DNA from 2 places in the Pseudoalteromonas sp. SG44-8 genome. Region 2 is predicted to be linked to the other one. Evidence: riboswitches for the same ligand, from Rfam matches in the RefSeq annotation. Region 2 holds a riboswitch; the other holds the start of a gene.
The links. Region 2 has a riboswitch for lysine ahead of lysC (lysine-sensitive aspartokinase 3). Riboswitches for the same ligand answer to the same signal wherever they lie in the genome.
Positions count from the first base shown of each region.

Region 1 (11,401 bases), on a different contig from region 2:
AAAATGGTGAAACAAAAACCGTCTGAGCCAGGCTGGTTCCGTCATCCTAATTGGACCCAAATTCTGCAAAATACATGGCGCGAATCTATTCCGATCAGCGATGCTATGGGCATTAAAGTTGAAAGTTACACTGATTGGCAATTTACCACCAGTGCAGATCTAAATGCGAACTTAAACTTGCATAACACTATGTTTGCTGGCTCTATTTATAGTTTAGCGACGTTAACCGGCTGGGGCGCAACTTATTTAGCACTCAAAGAAGCCGGGTTTGAAGGTAATATAGTGTTAGCCGATGCTAATATTAAATATTTAAAACCGCTTAATAACGACCCTCGTGGCAGCGTTGATTTAAGCGGTTGTAAAGGTAAATTAGCCGAGTTAGAGTCAGAAGGCAAAGCGAGCTATGTAGTGCCAGTGGAAATCTACGATGGTGAGTTACTGGTTGCTGAGTTTGAAGGTACATTTAAAATTATTAAGTAGTTAGAATTCAGAGCAAACAAAAAATAAGGCCAAGCAATTGCTTGGCCTTAACTTTTATAGTAAATCAGTTAACAATATACCCACACCAATACGTTCTATATCTGCGTTATAATCTATTAAGCTTTCACCGTAACCGTTAAAGTATTGGGCATAGCCTCGTAGTCGGCCCCATAACGGAAATGACCAATCCAGTTGAATTGCACCGCGGTTATCTGAATTTAAATTATTGCGGGTCATAAAGCTAAATTCATGATCATCTAGTCTATACGCGCCAGAAAATTCAAAGTAACCCATGTATTTATAGATATCTGGGTTATCGTCGCCTTTAGCCTGCATAGGATCTTCTTTTCTATCTTCTGGGATGCGGTACCAAGGTTTAAAACTAAATACAAAGCCATCATTTTCCCAAACGAAATTGGCATAAATACGATTCCAAGAACGAGAGTGAGGCTGGCTACGGCCATTCGATTGATGCACGAAACCAACCGCAATCGCCATTTCATCTCCCCAAAGAACATGCTCGGGGTCTAGATAATTAACCCAAAAGATCTCGGGTTCGTAATTAGTTTCACGAAATGGTGATGAAATATCGTCGTTATAAAACTGCCAAAATGATTGCAGTGTAAAACCAAAGTAAACAGCTTGGTCTTTATCTGCAAAATCATTGTATAACGGTACTTTGATTGATAACTGATATTTTATTTCTAAGTTATCAAGTGTTTCGCCTTCGTTGTTTTCTGATAGGTCATTAAGATTGTCAAAAGGTCTGGCATTTGGGTTGGATACATACGACAGCGGTAATATATAATTACGTTTATGTGGAGTGATCACATTTCGGTTTTTTTCACTGACCTGTTCACGGGCTTTGCGTTTATCTAGTACGGTGATCTGCTTACTTTCATCGAGAGAACTACATTTTTCACGTAATTGCGCTAGTGTCATTTCGGCTTTGCCGCCAATGGCTTCATTTAAAATACATTGCTTTACTAGCTCAAGATCATTGTCTTGTTCATTTGTTTTTTCAGCTTGTTCTGATTGTGCAAATGCGGTGCATGAAAGCAGTGTCGTCAGTAGGAACCCGTAGCGCCAAGTCATTATTCTTCCTTTGATAAAGCCAAATAGAGAGTAGCTGTTGTATGTTATTAGTAAATGATAATGGAGTGATTTTCAGTGCAAGAAAATAGCTGAAAATAGATTTTCATTATATTTTATTCAGTGCAGACTTTAACTGAATATCAGTGAATTGTTACTGAACTTAGTTGATTGTGGCGCTTTTTGCCCATAAATACAAAGAAAAAGCGGCCGAAGCCGCTTGTTCAATGCACTTTTTCCAATTGGATAGTCGTGCTCTCACGCAATGAGAAGGGTTGAGCTTGATATAAAAATTAAAGCTCAAATACGTTAGTAAAGAATTTATATAGTTCGGTGCCTTGGTTTACGCTTGCTGAAGCAAAATGCAAAATCGCGATGGCGTCACAATCAAGTGTTAGGGTTTGTAATGGTTGCTCTGCGAGGTAGCGCTCCATTCGCAATACTCTAGCAATCGGCTCGCCAGCTTTGATATGGCCGCCAAGTGGCGCTATATACTCAACCATGCCGCCCATAGGTGCATAGTAAGCAAGGTAATCATTTAAATCACAGCCGTAGCGCTTCATTACTTTTGGCTGATAGGGGGCATCAACGAATACCTGCTTATGATTTAGGTAACTTAAAATACTATTAGCATCATCAAGGGCCGCAGTTAAATCGATTTTTTCTTGGCTGCCGAGTTCGACCGTAAAAGCTTCAACTTGAACATTAAATTCACGCCCTTGTTGAGCTAATGCCTCGGTTAATTGCCACCATGGGCAAAAACTTGCTTCATCCATTGCTCCTGCAAAATCATTAGGGATGATTAATACATGAGGAATATTAAAGTAGTTGGCACTGGCCTTGGCATAATCTGGGCAATATAAATGCTGACTCGAAATGGGGCCTGTGTGTAAGTCGAGCACGATATCAGCTTGGTGTGCCAACTTTTGCAAGTTAAGTGCAATGCGTTTGCCTGTAGTTAGGCGATAAGCTGGACCGCTTAGTTGTTGGTCTACTTCATCAATCAGTGCGGCTTTAAACTCACTTTTTAAGGTTTGCTCATCGGCATCACTATATTGCTCAGCAAATTGGCTCGCGAGCTTACTATTGCAGTGATACATGCGGTTCCAGTTGGTGCCGGTGATTGGATCAAAACGACCAAGGGTGAATTCGCCCGATTTTTGATTGCAACCAATTGGGTTCGCGTAAGGCACCAGGGTGATATCGCCTTTGAGTTCAAGATGCTTAAGCTGCTCAAGTAATTGGTAAATAACCGCATTGCCTTGTACTTCTGCACCGTGCATATTAGCTTGCACATACACACTTGGCCCAGTGCCATCGCCTTTTAAACGATAGACAGGAATTGTGAGCGGTAGGCCGTTGGCAACTTCACCAACTACTATGTTTTCTTGGCTTATAGCTTTAGTCGTACTCATCTCAATTACCTTAAGTAGTAGCTGGCATCTTCAGCTGTGCGAATACAGTTAAGCTCGCCATTTTGTAATGTGTATTCAGCGGCTAGCTCATGACATAAAAAATACGGCATACTTTCGGTAAAGCCGTACGCGCCACATTGGCTAAACACCAGCCAGTCTTGTTCATTTAAATCACTAGGTAATTGGTGTTCACCTAAGCAATCAAGTGCTGTACATAATGGCCCATATAAGCTCATAGTTTGGTATGCAGCAGTTGAGTCTCGTAATAATCGTGCCGGGAAATCTTGGCTGGTGACTGCAGGGCGCAATAAATGATTAATACCGCCGCTTAAGATCACTTGTTGTTGGGCATAGTTAAGTTTTCGCTCAACTACAGGTGTTGCGTAATGACCGCATTCGCCCACAGCATAACGGCCAAGCTCCATCCAGAGTTCTTGTACGCCTGCGGCATTCTTAATGTCAGCTAATGCATCAATGAGCGCATCCCAACTTAAGGTTGGTGCATCAAGAGTGTAAGGAATACCTAAACCACCGCCTAAGTCGAGTACTTTTAAGTGAATACCTAAGTCGTTGGCAAGCTTTGTTAGCGGTGCAATCATTTGTGACCAAAGTTCAGCTAGCTTGTCGCTGCTGAGCATGTTGCCCCATTGAAAAATATGCAGGCCATCAAAGCTAAGCGCTGGGTAGTCGCTAGTATTTAGCGCTTGCCATTCATCACAACCTAAACCAAATGGAGTAAGGCTATCGCCACCAAGTGGGTTTTTTTCCCCTTCAGGCCAGCGTAATTGCACTCGCAGTAATACCTGTAACTGGCAGTTTTGTAAGCTTGCTTGCTCGTTAAGCCAGCGTACTTGATTAAGGCTTTCGGCAACAAAGGTACGTACGCCGCGCGCAATAAAGTGTTTAATTTGTTTTGGGCTTTTGGCAGGCCCTGTATTGAGCACGCGCTCGCTGTTAATACCTTGTGCCAGAACTTGCTCAAGTTCGCCTTTACTTGCTACATCAAAGTTAAAACCCACGTTATCTAAGCTTTGAATGACTTTAGATAATGGATTAGCTTTTACGGCATACCACAGTTTTACCTCAGTTTGCGCCACTAATCGCGTTAAGTGTGCGTTTAATGTATCAAGGTCGTAAATAAAAAATGGTGTATCAAGCGAAGTTGATAGCTCATCAATGGCGGTTTTAACTGGCGTGCTCAAAAAGCTCATTAACGTAAAACCTCTTCAAGCAGCAATGATGCATCACTTTGTTCATCACGGTATTTTACAATTAATGCACACGACATACTTAATCCTTGCTCGCGGGCCCAAGTATTAGAAGCTGGACGAGAGCCTGGAATAACAATCGCGTATTCAGGAATAGGCTCGCCTTTAGCCAGCTGGCGCTCATTAACACAGTCATAAACTGGAATAGTTGCTGATAAGCGTACACCTGGTGCGAGCACCGCGCCTTTTTTCACTACTACGCCTTCAACAATCACGCAACCTGCACCGATGAATGCATCGTCTTCTACCACCACCGGGCTTGCACCAATAGGTTCAAGTACACCGCCTAGTTGTACTGCAGCGCTTAAATGTACATTTTTACCTACTTGCGCACACGACCCCACTAACGCGTGGCTATCAACCATAGTGCCTTCATCGATAAACGCACCAATGTTTACATATGCTGGTGGCATAATAATCGTGCCCTTAGCAACGTGTGCGCCACGGCGAACGCTTGAGCCACCAGGTACCATACGCACTCCAGCATCGGCTGCAAAACCTTGTGGTGCTAAATTGTGTTTATCAACAAAGCCACCTGGAAATTCGGTATTAGTGCCATTTTTAAACGCTTCTAAAATACCTTGTTTTACTGCAACGTTAGCATGCCATTGGCCGTTGTCGTCTTGTGTTGCTGCGCGCACTGCGCCCGATTCTAAATTATTTAGTAGTTCTAACCAGCTCATTATAAAAACCTGTATTTAATGCCAAGATAAAATGGTGTTGTTTGCGTTGTTAATACAATCAGTTTGCGTTAACTCAAGATGCGTCAAAGGTGGACGTAAGTACGGGCTGTTAATTCGCCCTTGTAAATGCATCAATACTTTGACGGGGATAGGGTTTGCGACAGCAAACAAGCTTTGAATGGCTTGTGACCAGTCGGCAAATAAATTGGGGTGTTGACCGCTGAGACTTCGTTTTACAAACTCATGGGTTTGCACAGGCCATGCATTAGCAGCCACAGAGACTAAACCTTTTGCGCCAGCCTGGGCAAAGTAAGGCATCAGTGCATCGTCACCGCTAAAAATAGCTAAATTAGGTGCGACTTTTCTAAAACCTTCAAATTTAGCAATGTCGCCACTGGCTTCTTTGAGTGCCCACAAGTTTTTATGGTCTTTCAAGTTGCTAATTACGGCCGATGGAATATCAACAGCACTGCGCCCTGGTACGTTATAAAGCATGCAAGGATGTTTACTGGTATTAAGTAAGCTTTCAAACCAATGTGTTTGGCCTACTACGCCGGGCTTAGCGTATAGGGGAGTGCCCAGTAAATAGCTATGAATGGGTAACTGATTACAGTATTCAACCCAGGCAATTTGTTGCTTTAGGTTTATACCGCCTACTGCAACCATCAGTGGTACTGTTGGCGTTAATTGGCACACGTGTTCAACAATCGCTTGTTGCTCTTTGAGTGTTAGTGCGAGGCCTTCGCCAGTGCTACCAAGTAATAAAATACCATTGTTAGCCACTTGCTGCTGTGCAACTAACTGATCAAGAGTGGCATAGTCGACTTCACCAGCGTCAGTAAATGGCGTGACGAGTGCCGTCCACAAAGGGTAGTCATTTAAATTGAAGTTATTGATCATCTCTCACGAACTTATAAGTGATTCGAGGAGTTAATAAGCTTTTATGATTGGAGCCACATTAACGTCGTTCGAACGAATAATTCGAAGAGCGAATGGGCTTAATATAATAGGGCGCTATGGCCTTATTACGCTAAGACCAGAAGCTCTCCACCAAATATTTTAACAGCCAAGCTGTTATTGGTGACAGTCGCTGGGATTCAACCCAGTCGCCCGAAGTAAAACTTCACAAAAAGTGTTACTTCTCGGCGTTAATTCCCCTCACGTATGATCACTGGAGTGTGTGCTCCTCACATACGTTACCTGAATAACGCACCTCTTCTAGCCCATGGTGCAAGTTTTATCGTTTAAAACTCACACCTTTAATAGGGGTAATGCGGAAGATTAAAGCATTTTAGCCGTCTAGGTGTCAAGGCTGGATATTTTTAAGTTTATTTTTAGCTGCAATGTGCTCCTGACATTTTTTTACAACGTAAATAGCGTTACAGTAAGCGTAATAACAAGCAGTGGTAGTGAGTAATGGAAAAATTTCAAGATATATATCAACGAGCGGCACAGCGAAAAGGTAGCGAAGTAATGTTACAGCACTTACTTGTTGCCCCTCAAAATGCAAAGCAATTAACTGCTTTACCTGATGATGCATGGCTTGAAGAGTTTACCCGCAAAATTTTTCAAAGTGGTTTTTATTGGTCAGTGATCAACAATAAATGGCCAGGTTTTCGGGAAGTATTTTGGGATTTTAGTGTGGCTAAATTATTAATGATGCCGCCAGATATGCTTGAGCAAAAAGCCACCGATGAGCGAATCGTTCGTAACTTTAAAAAAGTGCAAACGATCCCAGAAAATGCGTATATGATCCATGAAGTGGCAAGTGAACATGGCAGTTTTAGTCAGTTTATTGCAGATTGGCCGAGCGACGATATTATTGGTTTGTGGGGGTATTTAAAAAAGCATGGGGCGCGTTTAGGTGGTAACACCGGCCCTTATGCATTGCGAACCTTAGGGAAAGACACTTTTTTATTCTCGCGTGATGTAGAAAGTTATCTCCGTGCTCATAAGATAATTGATGGCGGTTTACAAACTAAAAAGTCACTTACCAGCGCTCAACATTTTTTTAATGAATTGCAGCAACAAAGCGGATTAAGCCTTCAAGAGCTCAGTTTGTTAGTTGCATACAGCGTGGGCGATAATCGCGTTGGCATACAAACAACCCAAGCCTAAGGAATACTATGAAATTAGTTGCTCGTTACACCCAGATTGCTGATGATTTTGCTGTGGCTGATCAGCCAAGTGCTGTTATTGCTCCAAACTTACTGCTGTGGAACGATACGTTAGCTAGGCAGCTTAATATTGAGGTTGCCACATCAGAACGTGCGGTAATTTTTTCTGGTAATCTTAATAACAGCGATGTTGCTGCTGTGGCATTAGGTTACTCAGGGCATCAATTTGGACATTTTTCACCGCGTTTAGGTGATGGGCGAGCACATTTATTAGGGGCTGTCACTGATCAGCAGCAACAGCTTTGGGACATTCAACTCAAAGGTTCTGGTGCTACGCCATTTTCACGTGGAGGTGATGGCCGTTGCGCAATCGGTCCTGCGGTACGTGAATATATAATGAGTGAGGCAATGCACGGGCTTGGCATACCGACGACACGTTGTTTGGCAGTTGTTGCCAGTGGTGAAACAGTTTACCGTCAACCACCACAACAAGGAGCCATTGTTACCCGCGTTGCTAGTAGTCATATACGTGTCGGTTCGTTTCAGTATTTAGCTGCGCAAGGTGATGTTGCTGGTTTAAAAAATTTAGCTGATTTAGCTATTGAGCGTCATTATCCTGAGATAAAGTCTACGGGCTCTGCGCGTTATTTGGCATTTTTAAGTGCGGTGATTGAAAAGCAAGTTAGCCTGATTGTTAGCTGGATGCGCGTTGGTTTTATTCATGGAGTAATGAATACTGATAATACGCTCGTCAGTGGTGAGACCATCGATTATGGCCCTTGTGCAATGATGAATCAGTTTGATTTTGATACTGTATTTAGTTCTATTGATCGCCAAGGCCGCTATGCTTTTGGCAATCAACCTAATATTGCTAATTGGAATTGTGCACGTTTAGCTGAAAGTTTAATTCCTTTAATTAGCGATGACGAAGAGCAGGCTGTTGAGCTACTAAGCCCATTAATAAATGGTTTTGCTGAGCAGTTTCATCAAGCTTTTACACAGATGTGGGCGAAAAAGTTGGGCTTTGATGGTCATCAAGATGGTGATGCTGAATTAGTATCCGAGTTATTAACTTTACTGAAAACTCATCAGCTTGATTACACCAATACTTTTGACTCCTTAACAGAATCACTGCAAGGTCAGACTGCTATTCCGAGTGACTTGGCTGGTTGGTCTATTAAGTGGTTAGCCAGAACAAATACGCAAAGCTATCAGCTGATGCGCCAAGCCAACCCACGCTTGATCCCGCGTAATCATATCGTTGAAAGCATAATACAGCAGTATGAAAGTACTGGTGAAAGCAGCATGTTAGATGAATATTTAACGGCCTTGAGGTCGCCTTACCAATTGTTGGCAAGCCCTGCATTTTGGTACTCACCGCCTGTCGATATGGACACTAATTACCAAACATTTTGTGGTACATAATAACAGCATCAATTATTGTTATTTGTCGCTGTTCGTAAATTGAACGGATACGAACGAATTGATGCTACTTATTCATCCAGATCTTTAGTTAAAAGCTGTTATTTATTAATAATTATAAGAAATAAATATGCTTAGCTACTTGTTGATTTAAAATTAACCAATATAATGCACCCATTAACTTCAGCATTTAAATTTTTAAAGCCAAATATATTGGAAACGTTGTTTCTGAAATAGTAGTGATAGCAATTACAATGCTGACAATCGATGTATGTGTAAGTTAGGTAAAGTCTTTTATCTGAACTATAATGTAGAGCGCTTTATTCTAATAAATATTTAAATTGCAAAATATATGCATTTAAACGTTTTTGTTAAGTAATGATTAACTAAAGATACGGTACTCTGTAATCAAACTTATTGAGCTAGGGTTTCTTAGCTACAATTTTAATTGTGAAAATGGGAAGGAAACAATGAAATTAAAATCACTTACTATTGCTTTAGCACTAGCTGCAACTAGCGCTTCAAGCTTCGCGGCTGAAAAAGAAGGTTTCTTTATCGGTGCTTTTGGCGATTATTACGATGCTTCATGGGAAAATGTCCGTGGTAGCGCAGGTACTAACGTTGATGATTCAACTGGTTGGGGTGCGGAAATTGGTTATCGTTTTAACGATTACTGGAGCGCGCGCTTAGAATATGCTGATATGGATTTTGACATTTCAAATGTAAATCCTGCTATGAACGCAACAAGCATGGACGGCGATCGTTTAGGTATTGATGGTCTTTATCACATCAACGGCGGCCCTTTCTATGGTATTTTCGGTCTTAAACAAATCGATATTACAGAAAACCTAACTTTTGCTAATGTGGGTGCTGGTTACCAACATTATTTCACTGATAATTTCGCATTTAATGCTGAAACATCTATTTACCAAGGCCTTGACCGTGGTTACACAGATGTAGGTGCTAAACTTGGCCTTAGCTATTTATTTGGTAAGCAAAGTTCAGCAGCTGAGCCAGTTAAAGCTGCTCCAGCTCCAGCTACAGTAGTACCTGTAGCGGTTGCTCCTGTTGATAGCGATGGTGATAACATCCCTGATGCAGATGACCAATGTGCAAACACACCAATGACAGATGCTGTTGATGGAACAGGTTGTACTCTATATGAAGACCGTGAAGTAACTAAGAGCTTGTTAGTAACATTCCCTAACAATGCGTCGGTTGTTGCTGGCAAATATGACAGCGGTATTGAAAAAGTTGCAGGCTTCTTAAAAGAGCACACAGATACAACAGTATTACTTGAAGGTCATTCTTCTGCTGTTGGTAAAGCAGATTACAACAAGTGGTTATCTAAAAAGCGTGCTGATGCAGTTGCTGCTAAGCTAATTGCTGATGGCATTGCTGCAGATCGTATTACTACTGTTGGTCTAGGCGAAGAGCGTCTTAAAAATACAGACAACACACCTGCTGCACACGCGGAAAACCGTCGTGTAGAAGCACACATTAAGTCAATTGAACGCGTGAAAGTTGAGCGTTAATAGCATTTGATTTATTAAAAACCCAGCAATATGCTGGGTTTTTTTATGCCTAATAAAATAGTAATGATTCGCAGTTAATTAACATTCATGTGAATGGTGTTTTCCTTTTTGACTATTCATAGTATTTATAGTGAGTATAAAATTTTGCTTGATTGCATGGACTTTCATCTATATTTAAAAGCTTTATAATTAATCGTCAGAATACTATAAGTATTGAGTAATTTTTCGCGAGAACGCGTATTACTGAATACTTTCACGTCACCAAGAGGGCAATATTGTGCTAGAAGATTATCGTAAACACGTAGAAGAACGTGCCGCGTTAGGTATCGTACCAGCGCCATTGGATGCTCAGCAAACGGCTGATCTTATCGAGCTAGTTAAAACACCACCTGCAGGTGAAGAAGAGTTTATTTTAGACTTATTAGTAAATCGCGTGCCGCCAGGTGTGGATGACGCAGCTTACATCAAAGCTGGTTTTTTAGCCGCAGTTGCTAAAGGTGAGGCAACTTCACCACTAATTTCAAAAGAAAAAGCAGCTGAACTATTAGGCACAATGCTTGGCGGTTACAACATCGCCCCCATGATTGAGCTACTTGACGAAGAAGCGCTTGCGCCAATCGTTGTTAAAGGTCTTGCAAATACGTTATTAATGTTTGATGCATTTTATGACGTTGAAGAAAAAGCAAAAGCGGGTAATGAATACGCTAAGCAAATTATTGAATCTTGGGCTGCTGCAGAATGGTTTACCAATAAACCTGCGGTTGCTGAAAAAATCTCAGTTACGGTATTCAAAGTAACTGGCGAAACAAATACTGATGATTTATCACCAGCACCAGACGCATGGTCACGTCCTGATATTCCATTGCATGCTTTAGCAATGCTAAAAATTGAGCGTGACGGTATTACACCTGATAAAGCTGGTGAAGTTGGCCCAATTACACAACTTGAAGAATTAAAAACGAAAGGCTTACCACTTGCCTACGTAGGTGATGTTGTTGGTACTGGCTCTTCTCGTAAGTCAGCAACTAACTCTGTACTTTGGTTTATGGGCGATGATATCCCGTTTGTACCAAACAAGCGTGTTGGCGGTGTATGTTTAGGTAATAAAATTGCGCCAATCTTCTTCAACACAATGGAAGATTCAGGCGCATTACCAATCGAATTAAATGTTGATGAACTTAACATGGGTGAGCAAATCGATATCTTCCCTTACGAAGGTGTTGTTAAGCGTCACGGTACTGATGAAATTATTTCTACTTTTGAACTTAAATCTGAGGTAATTTTAGATGAAGTTCGTGCTGGTGGTCGTATCCCACTAATCATTGGTCGTGGTTTAACTGACAAAGCGCGTACATCTCTTGGCTTGGGTGCAACTGATGTATTTAAAGT
Region 1 is NZ_JACJEQ010000032.1:28,961-40,361, forward strand. It holds gene H5163_RS18135 (bifunctional GNAT family N-acetyltransferase/hotdog fold thioesterase) at 1-480, shown strand, start outside; gene H5163_RS18140 (phospholipase A) at 535-1,575, opposite strand; gene H5163_RS18145 (succinylglutamate desuccinylase/aspartoacylase family protein) at 1,866-2,987, opposite strand; gene H5163_RS18150 (PLP-dependent decarboxylase) at 2,993-4,198, opposite strand; gene H5163_RS18155 (2,3,4,5-tetrahydropyridine-2,6-dicarboxylate N-succinyltransferase) at 4,198-4,938, opposite strand; gene dapA (4-hydroxy-tetrahydrodipicolinate synthase) at 4,954-5,838, opposite strand; lysine riboswitch at 5,971-6,164, opposite strand; gene H5163_RS18165 (DNA-3-methyladenine glycosylase I) at 6,355-7,056, shown strand; gene H5163_RS18170 (YdiU family protein) at 7,065-8,480, shown strand; gene H5163_RS18175 (OmpA family protein) at 8,948-10,012, shown strand; gene acnB (bifunctional aconitate hydratase 2/2-methylisocitrate dehydratase) at 10,290-11,401, shown strand, end outside.
Region 1: linked by a shared signal. The riboswitch ahead of dapA (4-hydroxy-tetrahydrodipicolinate synthase) and the one ahead of lysC (lysine-sensitive aspartokinase 3) in region 2 are both predicted to bind lysine.

Region 2 (11,401 bases):
ATTCTTTATGTGCGATTGCGCTATAAATTAAAGTCGTAACACTTTTTTATAGCGTGATAAAATAGCAAAATTAAACAGTCACGATTTTTGGCGCTATTGTACATTAATTCGAAAAAACTGCATTTGATAATCATTCTTAAAATGAAAGCATTACACTGTCTTTGCTTGTTAAATATATTAGGTCCCTCTATGAATGAAAAACAACCAGCTAACTTTTATGCTCGCCAGCAAACTATTTATTTTGCGGGAGGGTGTTTGTGGGGCGTGCAAGAGTTTATGAAGCACTTACCCGGAGTAGTTATTACAGAAGCAGGGCGGGCTAATGGTACAAGTGATAATACACAAAGTGAGTACGATGGTTATGCAGAGTGTGTCAAAGTCATTTTTGATACTGATGCTGTCACGGTTAATAAACTAATTGATTATTTCTTTGAAATTATTGACCCATACAGTATTAATAAGCAAGGTGATGATGTGGGTGAAAAATACCGCACGGCTATTTATAGTGAAGAGCAAAGTCACTTAACGTTAGCAAGCGATTATATCAGCCAACGAGATGATGCCGACAAAATAGCTGTACAGGTTAAACCGCTAACAAATTATGTCCCCAGTGATGCTGAGCACCAAGACCGACTAACTAATCATCCAGATGATTACTGCCATATACCGCTAGATTTACTGCATAAATATAAAAAAGACTAGGGCGTGTAGACCTTTCGTGGTTGATTTTGCTGCAGTATGTTTGGTATTTAGGCAAGGCAAAGGCTATGTAGTGTGGTTGTTCCAATGAATAGGCGATTACGCAGCATAAAGGCCAAATACGCTCTGCATGAAAGATTTTGACAAGGGGGAATTGACTCTTTGTCACTTACATTGATGTAAGTAAAGGGCGTGAGCAAGACGCCGTAACCTTGCTCGATTTTTACTTATTCTTACATGGATGTAAGCTAGTTGAATAACCTAGGAGCAGTTATCGATCCCGCTCGATTACAAATCTCGCGCCGCGATTAAATAGCCCCTAGATTGAACAAATTTTAATTCTGAAAGTTCTATACGCCCTTAATAATTTAGCTCTATTTTAGTTTTTCTGGTGGAAAACCACTTAAAATTGTTGCAACGGCTTCTTGTACTGCTTTGTTACGCTCTTCAGGTGTTTGTTTCTTCTGAAGGCGACCTTCACGAGCACCACGCCAAACAAGCTGGTTAGAGGCACGGTCAACAACATCAATCACTAAAGTGCCCACATCATATTCATGGGTTGTTGTTTGCGTGTTATAACCCATGCCCCAGTAGTTCCAACGTGCACCGTAACCTACATTAAATGTATCAACGTCAACTTTAGTATCAACAGAGGCATGATAGTTAATTAATACATCTGCTGATGCTTCATCCGCAGGTGTCATACCGTTTGCTTGTAATTGTGCATTTACCGCTTCACGCACACGTTTTTCCATCAATGGACTGATTTGATAGTTACCAGCGTCAGCCAAGGTCGCTTGTGGAAACCAAGCAAATGTTTTGTAGTTACCAAAGTCCACAGATTTGTCGTAGTCAATATCAGGCGTTTTTGCACACGCTGCTAGTAGTAATACAGCAGCTGCAATTAGTATATTTTTCATGGAGTTTGCTCCTTGGCAAATTTAATTACTATTCGTTTGATAACATAACATAGAATTAATTCAAGGAAATGTTATTTTTTACCTGTAATTTGTGTACAAAGTAGATGTTGATCAGTCTAGTCGTCCTTGACTGAATGATGCATTAATTTACACAAACGTGGCTATTGTCTTATTCATGCTCTACTTCTATCCAATCCTTTTCATCTACCCAGTTCTGGGCGCCGTCTTTAACGGAGCGAATTGGCACAATATAATCACAGCTAATTTGTGGTTTCACCGAGGCAAATATTGGCACAAAGCCAAAACTCAGGGCGGTTTCTATAATTGCTTTTTGATTTTGCGGATCGATATCGGCCGCTTCATCAATATAAATCGGGATGCGGTATAAGTTTTGCTCTTGGTCGCTTAATAAGTAGCGGATAAACAACATGCCGCATAATAATTTTATGGTGATACGCGTACCGTTTGAGCCAGCCGAATCAATTTTTTCAAAATGCTCGGTTTCGCCTGCACGGTTTACTACTTCAAAGCGAATATCAAATAAGTCAGTAAGGGTTAAACCGGCTTTATCAGAGGCAAGTTTAATTAAGTGATCTTTTGCTTCGTTGACAGCACTTTCACTGTAGGGTTCTTGGCTGAGTAAATCCAGCGTATCACCTTGTTCAAACTGATTTGAGGTACTGATGATGGTATCAATACTATCAACCAACATTTTGCGTGGTATCACGTTAATTTTAAATGCTTGCAAGTTTGAAATACGATGCTGACTAATGCCTTTATTGAAGCTGTTCATTTCACGGCGCAGTCTGTCTAAATCTTCACGCAGTCCCTTAATCGTCGCGGCTACTTCTGTGAGTGCAACCCGGGCTTGGCGTTCAACCGCATCACGTTCGTTATCAATATTATGGAACGCGCCAATCAATTTCTGGTATTTACTAAACTCGTCGTTTTCGTTATCAAATTTGGTAATACCAGCATTGTAAATATGCAAATAGGTATTACGAACGTTGATATCAAAATTACGCAGCTCTTGGCAATCTTTATTAAAGTGATGAACTAAGTCACTGAGATTATCGAAATCAATTTGCACATCAATCATATACGGGGTGACTTTACCGCTATATAAATCCAGCGTGTGGTCAATTCGTTCAGATTTCACTTGGCGTAGGCGCTCGGCTTGGCGTGAAATTAAATCTTTTTTCGATTTAATAATCGAGCGTCGATCACTAATTGAACCGCTGTTATTTTGAATATCTTGTAAGTAGCTATCAACTTGCTCGCGTTCAGCCAATAATTGCTCTTTTAAGAGTGTTTGTGCATCAATAGATTGCAGCATAACCTGGAATTGTTCAAAGCGTTTAAGTGCGCTTTCTGCTGCCATGAGTTCATCGTATAAGGCATCTTTTTCTTTTTGTTTGTCGGCCACATTTGCGGCCACATCACGCTGTTGCTTAAATTCATTGAGTGACTGTTCAAGGGCGTTGAGTTGCGCAGTAAGTTGCTCTTTATTTTCACCGCTTTGCATCTGCACCGGTGAGAGTTTTTTCAGCTTGATGGTCGCGCCTGGCAGGGTGAGCACGCCGCCTTTCACGTTATCTGATAATTGCTCTAAAAATGCACCAAAGGCATCTTCGTCAGTGATATCTATATCACCATTACTGGTGGTGGCAAATGACAGAATGTCAGGGTTTAGAATACGCGAGATCTCTTCAACTTCTTTAAGTGATAAATCCTCGCGCATACGGGTAAATAAATTAAACTCAAGATTTTTAAGTTGCAGCTTTAAGCTTTTGATCTGCTTTTGTGTTTCACTAATACGGTAATCAAGAGTATGCAGGCTTTGCCCTTGCGCACTGTTGATAGAATGCGATAGTGACTCGTAATCTTGCTTTAATTGACCAAGGCTTACTTTTAAGGTTGCCATGTTAACCAATTCAAATTCAGATTTTAGAGCACCAAAGTCTAAAAACCATTGCTCTATTTGTGTTTGCCTGCGTTCAATATCGCGCGATTGTTGTACATAAAGTTGTTGTTTTTGTTCAAACTCGTGCTTTTCGTGTTCAATGTCTTCAAGGGCAACATTAAGCTCGCTCAATTGCGCCTCTTGGTAGCTATCAAAATCGATTAATGCTTGGTCAATTTTGGGGGCGTATGCGGCTAATTTACCTTTGAGTACGGTTTGGTTTTCAAGCATAGATTCAAGGGCGCTGATAGGTTCTTGCATCGACTCGAGTGCTTTTAGCTCACGTTTTGCGCGGTTTACTTTATCAAAGGAGCGACGCCATACTTCATAAAAATCGACCTTTGAGTTTGACATGTGGCGTTCAAATACGCGTAACATAAAGCGCTTTACGTCGGCAGCGCCTAATTTATGCAGGTTCAAAATACGGCGGAAAATTTCTTTATAAATTGCCGAATCTTGCACGTTGTTAAGCGGGATCATCTTTAAGTTAATGTCGCCATCAAATGGCGTGGCACCACCCGTTAATAGTGCGTTGAGCTCTTGCGCTTTAAGCTCGATAGGGTTAAAGCCTTGCTCTTTTAAATGATTAAACAGTTTAGTGAACTTAATGATGGTTTTACCTTGAGTATACTGCTCAAGATCAAGCTTGCCTTGGTAACAAAAAAACTGATGCGCGTAACCGGCAATTTTACCAAGCCCAGCTACACCAATCACCACCGGGCCATGGGGTAGGTCGGCTTCGAGTAAAATATAGGATTGATCTGACGAAAAATAAAATTTACGGGTTTCGTCTAAATCATGACCGTCCCATTCTGTTAGGCGTAAATCATTAATAAGCGGAAATTGCAGAGCATTGATCACCGAGCTTTTACCGGTGTTATTTGGTGCACAAATTGAGCTGCTTTTATCAAGCGGGATCACACATTTGGCATAACCGGCGGTGTTTAATAATGCCAGCTTACTGAGGCCGTATAGGTTTTTCATTATTCGTCCTCTCCAATATAGGTTTCTTCGTTTACTTCCATTAAGGCATCAATATAACGGTAGATAGGTGCTTGCAGCATAAAGCCGCCTTCTACTTCACGGGCAAGGCCAAGTCGTATCATGCGTAAGTACACGTCTTTACGTAGGTCTGATCCTGAAAAAATTTCGAGTTGATCAAATAAGTGCTTGTTCATTTGCACTAAAGTTTGCATCAGTTCTAAATCATTCACTTCATCAAATAAGGCACGCATTGGGTCTTTACCTGAGTTTGCATAGTGCTCAATTAAGATATAAATGGTTAAGGCAATCGCGCGGGAAATTTTCCCCATATTGGGTGTACTTTCATCACTGGCAAAGTAATAAAAACCACGGCTGTCATGTTGTAAATCGTGGCCAAGGGCGCTGAATAATGCGCGGTAATGATCAATTTGTTGATCAAGCTCTTGCCACATTACGGTGTCTTGTTCGCTAATGTGATAGCCGGTGACTAATTTTTTATTAATTGCTTGTAGATGACTAAGTTCATCTAAATTTATCTGTGTCATAACGGTTACTCATCCACTGTTGGTGTTTGCTGAGGGTCAACAGGCTTAGAATTAAAAGGGAAAAGAGAAAAATGTTGCCCGGCAATTTTTACGCGCATTTTTTCATCACTTTGATTGATTTCAATATCGGTGTCACTTACCAGCTTTTGATATAAAAACAGCATTTCGTCGGCTTCAAGGTCTGGGTAGCTTTGCTCTAAAAAGGTCAATAATGGTTGTGGCTTTTTACGTTTAGCATTGAAGCGTTTTTTAAAGTTTGCTTTAACATTATTGTAATCTGGAATATTTGGCGTAACAAAAGCAGGCACATCTTGTTGATCAGGAAGTTCGTATTCACTGTGTTCAAACTCAACAAGTGCAGCCATATAAGCGACCATATGGCGCTGTTGCCCCAATGAGAATCGCTGCGTGTCAGAGACAAAATGTGGTTGTACGGCGCTGAGCATATTATCAACGCCATTTTTACGTACTAAACCAAGTACTTTAGCTGCTTGACGAGTGATCATATTATTACGGCGCAACTCTTCACGCAGTGGCATTAGCATATCGGCACTTTTACGCAGGCTTTCGCGACCAACTAAATGCATTTCTAAAATTCGGGTACGTAATCGTTCAAGCATGCGTTTATCTTGATAAGCTTTACCGCTGCGTTCAATATATTCAATTTGCGTACTGATTTGTGTTTCGATGGTATTAAAACAAGCATGAAAATCGCCACGAATATCAACCATTTCAAGCATCGGTTCAATGTATTCATCAAACGCTTCAATCACCGCTTGATAACGCTTTTGTAATGATTGCACCGCATTATTAGCTTTTGCTTGTTCTACAATATTTAAAATGGCATTTTCGTTGTGGGCAAATAGTTTCATTATTTTACGCACCCGATCATCCATAATGCGGCTAAAACGGCGCATCTCGTCGTAGTCTTCAATACTACCGGCATTGTCTAAACGGTTACCCAAACGGGCTAAATCTTCAACCAGCACGCTAATTTCTTGCGCCAAGCCTAAATGTTCTTCCTGCAATAAAAAAGTGGCAAAATCTGCAATTGCACGGTTAATTTCAAGTTGTGACGATTTAGCCAAGGGAATAATAATATCTTGGTTTAAAAGGCGGTTGGTTTCTTTGTAAATGCGCTCATTTGACCACGTAGGTTGTTTTTGTTTGATCGCATTTTGCACGTCTTTTAGGCTGAAATCAGCCATTTTAAAACGTTTAAATAGCAGCTCTAACATTCCCCAGTGCTCTGTTAGGGTATTTAGCAACTTTTTAGCTGGGATCATAAAACTCCAAAAATCCTAATTTATCTTGTAAAGCCGTCTTGTTAGGCCTCAGCGATTAGTCGTAGAAAAGCAAATTGACAATAGTTTTACACATTCTTTGGTGCTAGACTGCGCGCCGTGTCGTCCTGCGGCTCATAACATACAATTTTTACATTTTTATAAAGGTTGTTCAAACACAATGGTAACTGCAATTATCCTAACCCTGATAACGCTAGCATTCGTGCTCATCGTTATAGAGGATATTATCCATGTAAACAAGGCCAAAACCACGCTTTTCTTTGGTACTTTATGCTGGATTATCTTATTTATCTCGCCGCTTCACGGGCAAAGCCCCGAAAACGTACAACATCAACTTGACCACAATATTTTAGAGATTGCCACACTGTGGTTGTTTTTAATGGCTGCAATGACCTTTGTAGCCTATTTGAACTCCAAAGGTTTTATCCAAAATATTGTGCATAAGATAATGCCCAGTGCTATTAGCGAACGCAAACTGATGTTTTTGATTGGCGGGTTCTCCTTCTTATTTTCGTCGATTTCAGACAATATCACAGCCACATTAATTTCCCTTGCGGTGGTGATGTCGTTAAAACTCGATCCGAAAAAGCTAATTAAATACGCTACGCTTATCATCTTTAGTGTGAACTCGGGCGGAGTGTCGTTAATTACCGGTGATGTTACTACCTTGATGATTTTCCTTGATGACAAAGTTACCATTGGTCACTTGCTATTGTTGGTTGTGCCTGCGTTATTTAGCGTGGCGCTATTGGCCATTATGCTGTCATTTGGACTCAACGGCCAAGTTGAGTTTACCAAACAAGAGGACCGTCGCATTGAGAAAACAGATATCACTATTGCAGTGATTTTCTTATCAACGATTGTCGGGACATTAACGTTAAGCGTGCTTTATCATGTGCCGCCTTTGTTAACTTTCTTATTTGGTTTGTCGTTGATGTTTTTAGTGGCGCAATTTTTAATGCGCAAAAAAGATGTGAATAAAAAAATCATCGATTATATTCGCGAAATAGAATACGACACCTTGCTGTTCTTCGTTGGCGTATTATTACTTGTAGGCGCCCTAAAAGAAGTCGGTATGCTCAGTAAGTTCACTCATCTTTACGAGTTAATGCCAGCACAATACGCTAATTATTTAATGGGTATATTATCCGCTGCGGTTGACAACGTGCCGCTAACGGCTGCGTTACTTAAAGCTGAAATAGTTATGAGTCCACAACAATGGTTGTCGTTTACGTATGCAACTGGGGTGGGGGGGTCCATGCTTATTATTGGCTCGGCTGCCGGTATTATCGCTATGAGTAAAGTAAAAGCGCTTACCTTTATGAGTTATTTACGTATGTCGGTGTATTTATTAATCGCTTATACAATTGGTTATATGGGATCGTATTTAGCTGGTAGCTTTATTTAATTGCTTTTATTATTTAAAACAACTTGACAGCTAGACGTCTAAACGATAACTTTCAAAGCCCGCTTAATAGCGGGTTTTGTTATTTAATTGCTAATAATTTACGTAATTAATCTAACATTCAGAAGAGGTGCGGTACTTAGGTACTTAATGTTAGGCGACGTATGCCTGTAATCATTAAGGAGGGAAGTACTCGCCGAGGAAAGCAACTGGACGTCACAGTGGTTTTTCGGTTTATGGGGCTGAATCCTCAAAACTGTCACCAATTAGGTGGAGAGCTTCTGGCAGTGGACTTTTCTTATCGAGCCCCCCTTTGCCAAGTTCTTCTTGTTTTATCGTGGTATGAATGCCACAAAAGGAGACGACATGAATACCCAATTAGCTGCAACTAACTTGCAACAGTCAGCACAAAATCAAAAATCAGACTACGTAGTCGCAAAGTTCGGTGGCACCAGTGTGGCTAACTTTGAAGCGATGAGCCGTTGCAGTGAAATTATTGTAGCCGATAACAACGTACGAGTAGTGGCCGTAAGTGCCAGCGCAGGAGTGACTAATCACCTTGTGACCTTATGTAAAAAAGATTTATCAGCAGATGAGCGCAATGAGAACATTGCTGGCGTTATTGCTATTCAAGAAGCTATTTTAAATGAGCTGTCATTGGATGCTGATTTAGCTCATGGCTTTGATGAAACCATTAAAGCTTTTAAGTCACTTGCCAGTGAACCACTAAAATCAAAGCAACAACATGATGAGTTATTGAGCTTTGGTGAGCGTTTATCATCCTATTTATTTACTCAGGTACTGCGTTTAAATGGCTTAAATGCGGTGCGTTTTGATGTGCGACAGGTATTAAAAACCGACAGCCAATTCTCTAAAGCAACCCCAGATGTAGCTGCAACAGCAATGGCCGCAAAAGAGCATTTAATTCCGTTATTAGCTGAACAGGTTATTGTAACTCAAGGCTTTATAGGCAGCGACGCGCATGGTCAAACTACCACACTTGGTCGTGGTGGTTCAGATTACAGTGCGGCATTACTGGCCGAAGCTATAAACGCTAAAAGCGTGCACATTTGGACTGATGTCGTGGGCATTTTTAGCACCGATCCGCGCTTATGTGCTAAGGCTACGCCGATTGCGCGTTTAAGTTTTGATGAAGCAGCCGAAATGGCTACCTTTGGGGCGAAAGTATTACATCCTGCAACTATCTTACCTGCGAGCCGCAGCCATATTAGTGTGTTTGTTGGTTCTAGCCGTGAGCCTGAACGTGGTGGTACCTGGATCGAACGTGAGAAATCACAAATCCCCGGAATTCGTGCTGTCACGCAGCGTAAAAATCAAATATTGTTAACCTTAAAAAGCCCCGAAATGCTTTTGGCTAGTGGCTTTTTAGCTCACGTGTTTACAATTTTAAGTGAGTTTAATATCTCGGTTGATTTGGTAACTACCTCTGAGATAAGTGTTGCAATTACTTTAGATAATGCGCCAAATGCCTCGCGTCCTGAGCTTGATCAAGAATGCCTTGATAAGTTAGCGGAGTTTTGCCACGTGTCGGTTGAGAACAACTTAACCTTAGTGGCATTAATTGGTTCACAAATTCAATTACGTCAGCAAGAAATTAACTTAATGAATGTATTAAGCGATTTTAATATTCGCTTAATTTGTCATGGCGCAAGTAAACATAACCTGTGCTTTTTAGTGGAGCAGAGCGAGTCAGACTTTGTTGTGCAAGCGATCCACAGCCGTTTATTAGAAGTTCAAAACGCCGCGTAATTGGGCGGTAGAATTTACCACAGAGCACTGCCAGTCAGTGCTCTTGTCACTTACCACACTGATATCAAACTCATGATATTGACAACTCAGCGCTGTTAAATTTGCTCGCTCAAGTTCAGTAAATACATTGGGGCTGAGTAATTTTGCAATTGGTTGGCTGGTGGCTTTGGCAAGTGCTTCTTTTAAGGTCCATATTCTAAAAAATCGTTCTGCACTTTGCTGATCTTGCGTTATTAAATTTACCTCATCAAGATGATAAAAATGCTTAGCGAGCTTTGCAAATGGACGCTTCAGGTTTATTTTTTCAATATCAAAACCAAATTCAATTCGTTCTACATTTAATGCAGCACCCACAAAACCATTAGAGTGGGATAAACAACTACGCAATACAGTGTCACTGTCAGTTATATGTAGCAGTAATTTACTGCTTTGCTGGTCAAATTCAGAGCTAATATGGTTATTTGCTAGCTCACGAAATTGTGGCATCGTTTGTTTTACCAAATACTTAAGCAGTAGCCGAGTGGCTAAATATTCTTGCTTGGCTTTGTAACTTTTTCTACGGGTGATAACCGCCAGTTCAAATGGGCTTAATAGTGCGTTTAAATCGAATTCATCAACATTTAACTGCTGGGCATCAAATAATAAAATAGTATTCGCATTGAACGGCTGCACGCTGTGTTTGGTGATAACGAGTTGCTGTTGAAAAAATAACGCAGGCATAAAATCCACAATTAAAGTGATAAAAGAACAAACATGTTTATATTTTGTGCGGTTGTGCGCTGGTTAATTAAGCCAAGGCAAATTTATTACTCTGTGAGAGTTAAATATGGTTTAATTCACAATAATGAAAAATAATAACAGATTTGTAGATGTATGGCACAATTGCGTGATGGTTTTCAAAGCCGCCTTGGCTTTGTTTTAGCAGCTTCTGGCGCTGCAGTTGGATTAGGTAATATTTGGGGATTTCCCACGCAAGCGGCAAATCATGGCGGCGGCGCGTTTTTACTAGTCTATTTTATAGTTATCTTTTTTTTAGCCTTGCCAGCTTTATACACTGAGTTGTACTTAGGTCATAAAGCGCAAGCTAATCCGGTTAAAGCACTTAGACAAGCATGGCAAGAGCAAGCACCGCAAGTAGGCGCTGCTGCTGGTTATTTAGGTTTAGCCGGTGCGATTGTGATGCTGAGCTTTTACTCAATTGTTGCAGGTTGGATGCTTGCTTATGCCCTTGAACCCATTGCTAGCTTTTTTGGATTTACCACCGTCAGTACGTTTTTACACACGGATTCGATGGCGCGTAATTTTGTATTTACACCACTGATGCTGATCCTCACTGCGAGTATTATTCTCAAAGGTGTTAAATCTGGCATAGAAACATGGTCGCGACGGTTAATGCCGATGCTATTAGTGTTACTCGTTGTGCTAATTGCTTATATAGCCACGCTTGATGGCGCAAGTGAAGGCTTTGCTGCGTATTTAGTGCCAGACTTTAGCCAAATACTCGACCCAGGTTTAATTATTGCGGCAATGGGGCAGGCGTTCTTTTCGCTGTCACTGGGTGTCGGTTGTATGATGATTTATGGCTCGTACTTGCAGCCTGATGCTAATTTGCCGCGGTTAACCGCGTCGGTAGCGTTACTTGATACAGGGGTTGCCTTTTTAGCTGGTTTATTAATTATTCCTGCAATTTACGTGGCGCAGCACAATGGCGTGCAAGTATTTAGTGATGGAAAATTAGTGGGAGAAGGGCAACTAATTTTCGCAATTCTACCGCAGTTATTTAATACTATGGGCGAAATTGGCTTATTGGT
Region 2 is NZ_JACJEQ010000002.1:282,959-294,359, reverse strand. It holds gene H5163_RS03460 (peptide-methionine (S)-S-oxide reductase) at 190-702, shown strand; gene H5163_RS03455 (DUF4136 domain-containing protein) at 1,074-1,619, opposite strand; gene H5163_RS03450 (ATPase) at 1,789-4,566, opposite strand; gene H5163_RS03445 (condensin complex protein MksE) at 4,566-5,111, opposite strand; gene H5163_RS03440 (hypothetical protein) at 5,117-6,397, opposite strand; gene nhaD (sodium:proton antiporter NhaD) at 6,576-7,823, shown strand; lysine riboswitch at 7,938-8,109, shown strand; gene lysC (lysine-sensitive aspartokinase 3) at 8,187-9,590, shown strand; gene H5163_RS03425 (4'-phosphopantetheinyl transferase superfamily protein) at 9,567-10,310, opposite strand; gene H5163_RS03420 (sodium-dependent transporter) at 10,464-11,401, shown strand, end outside.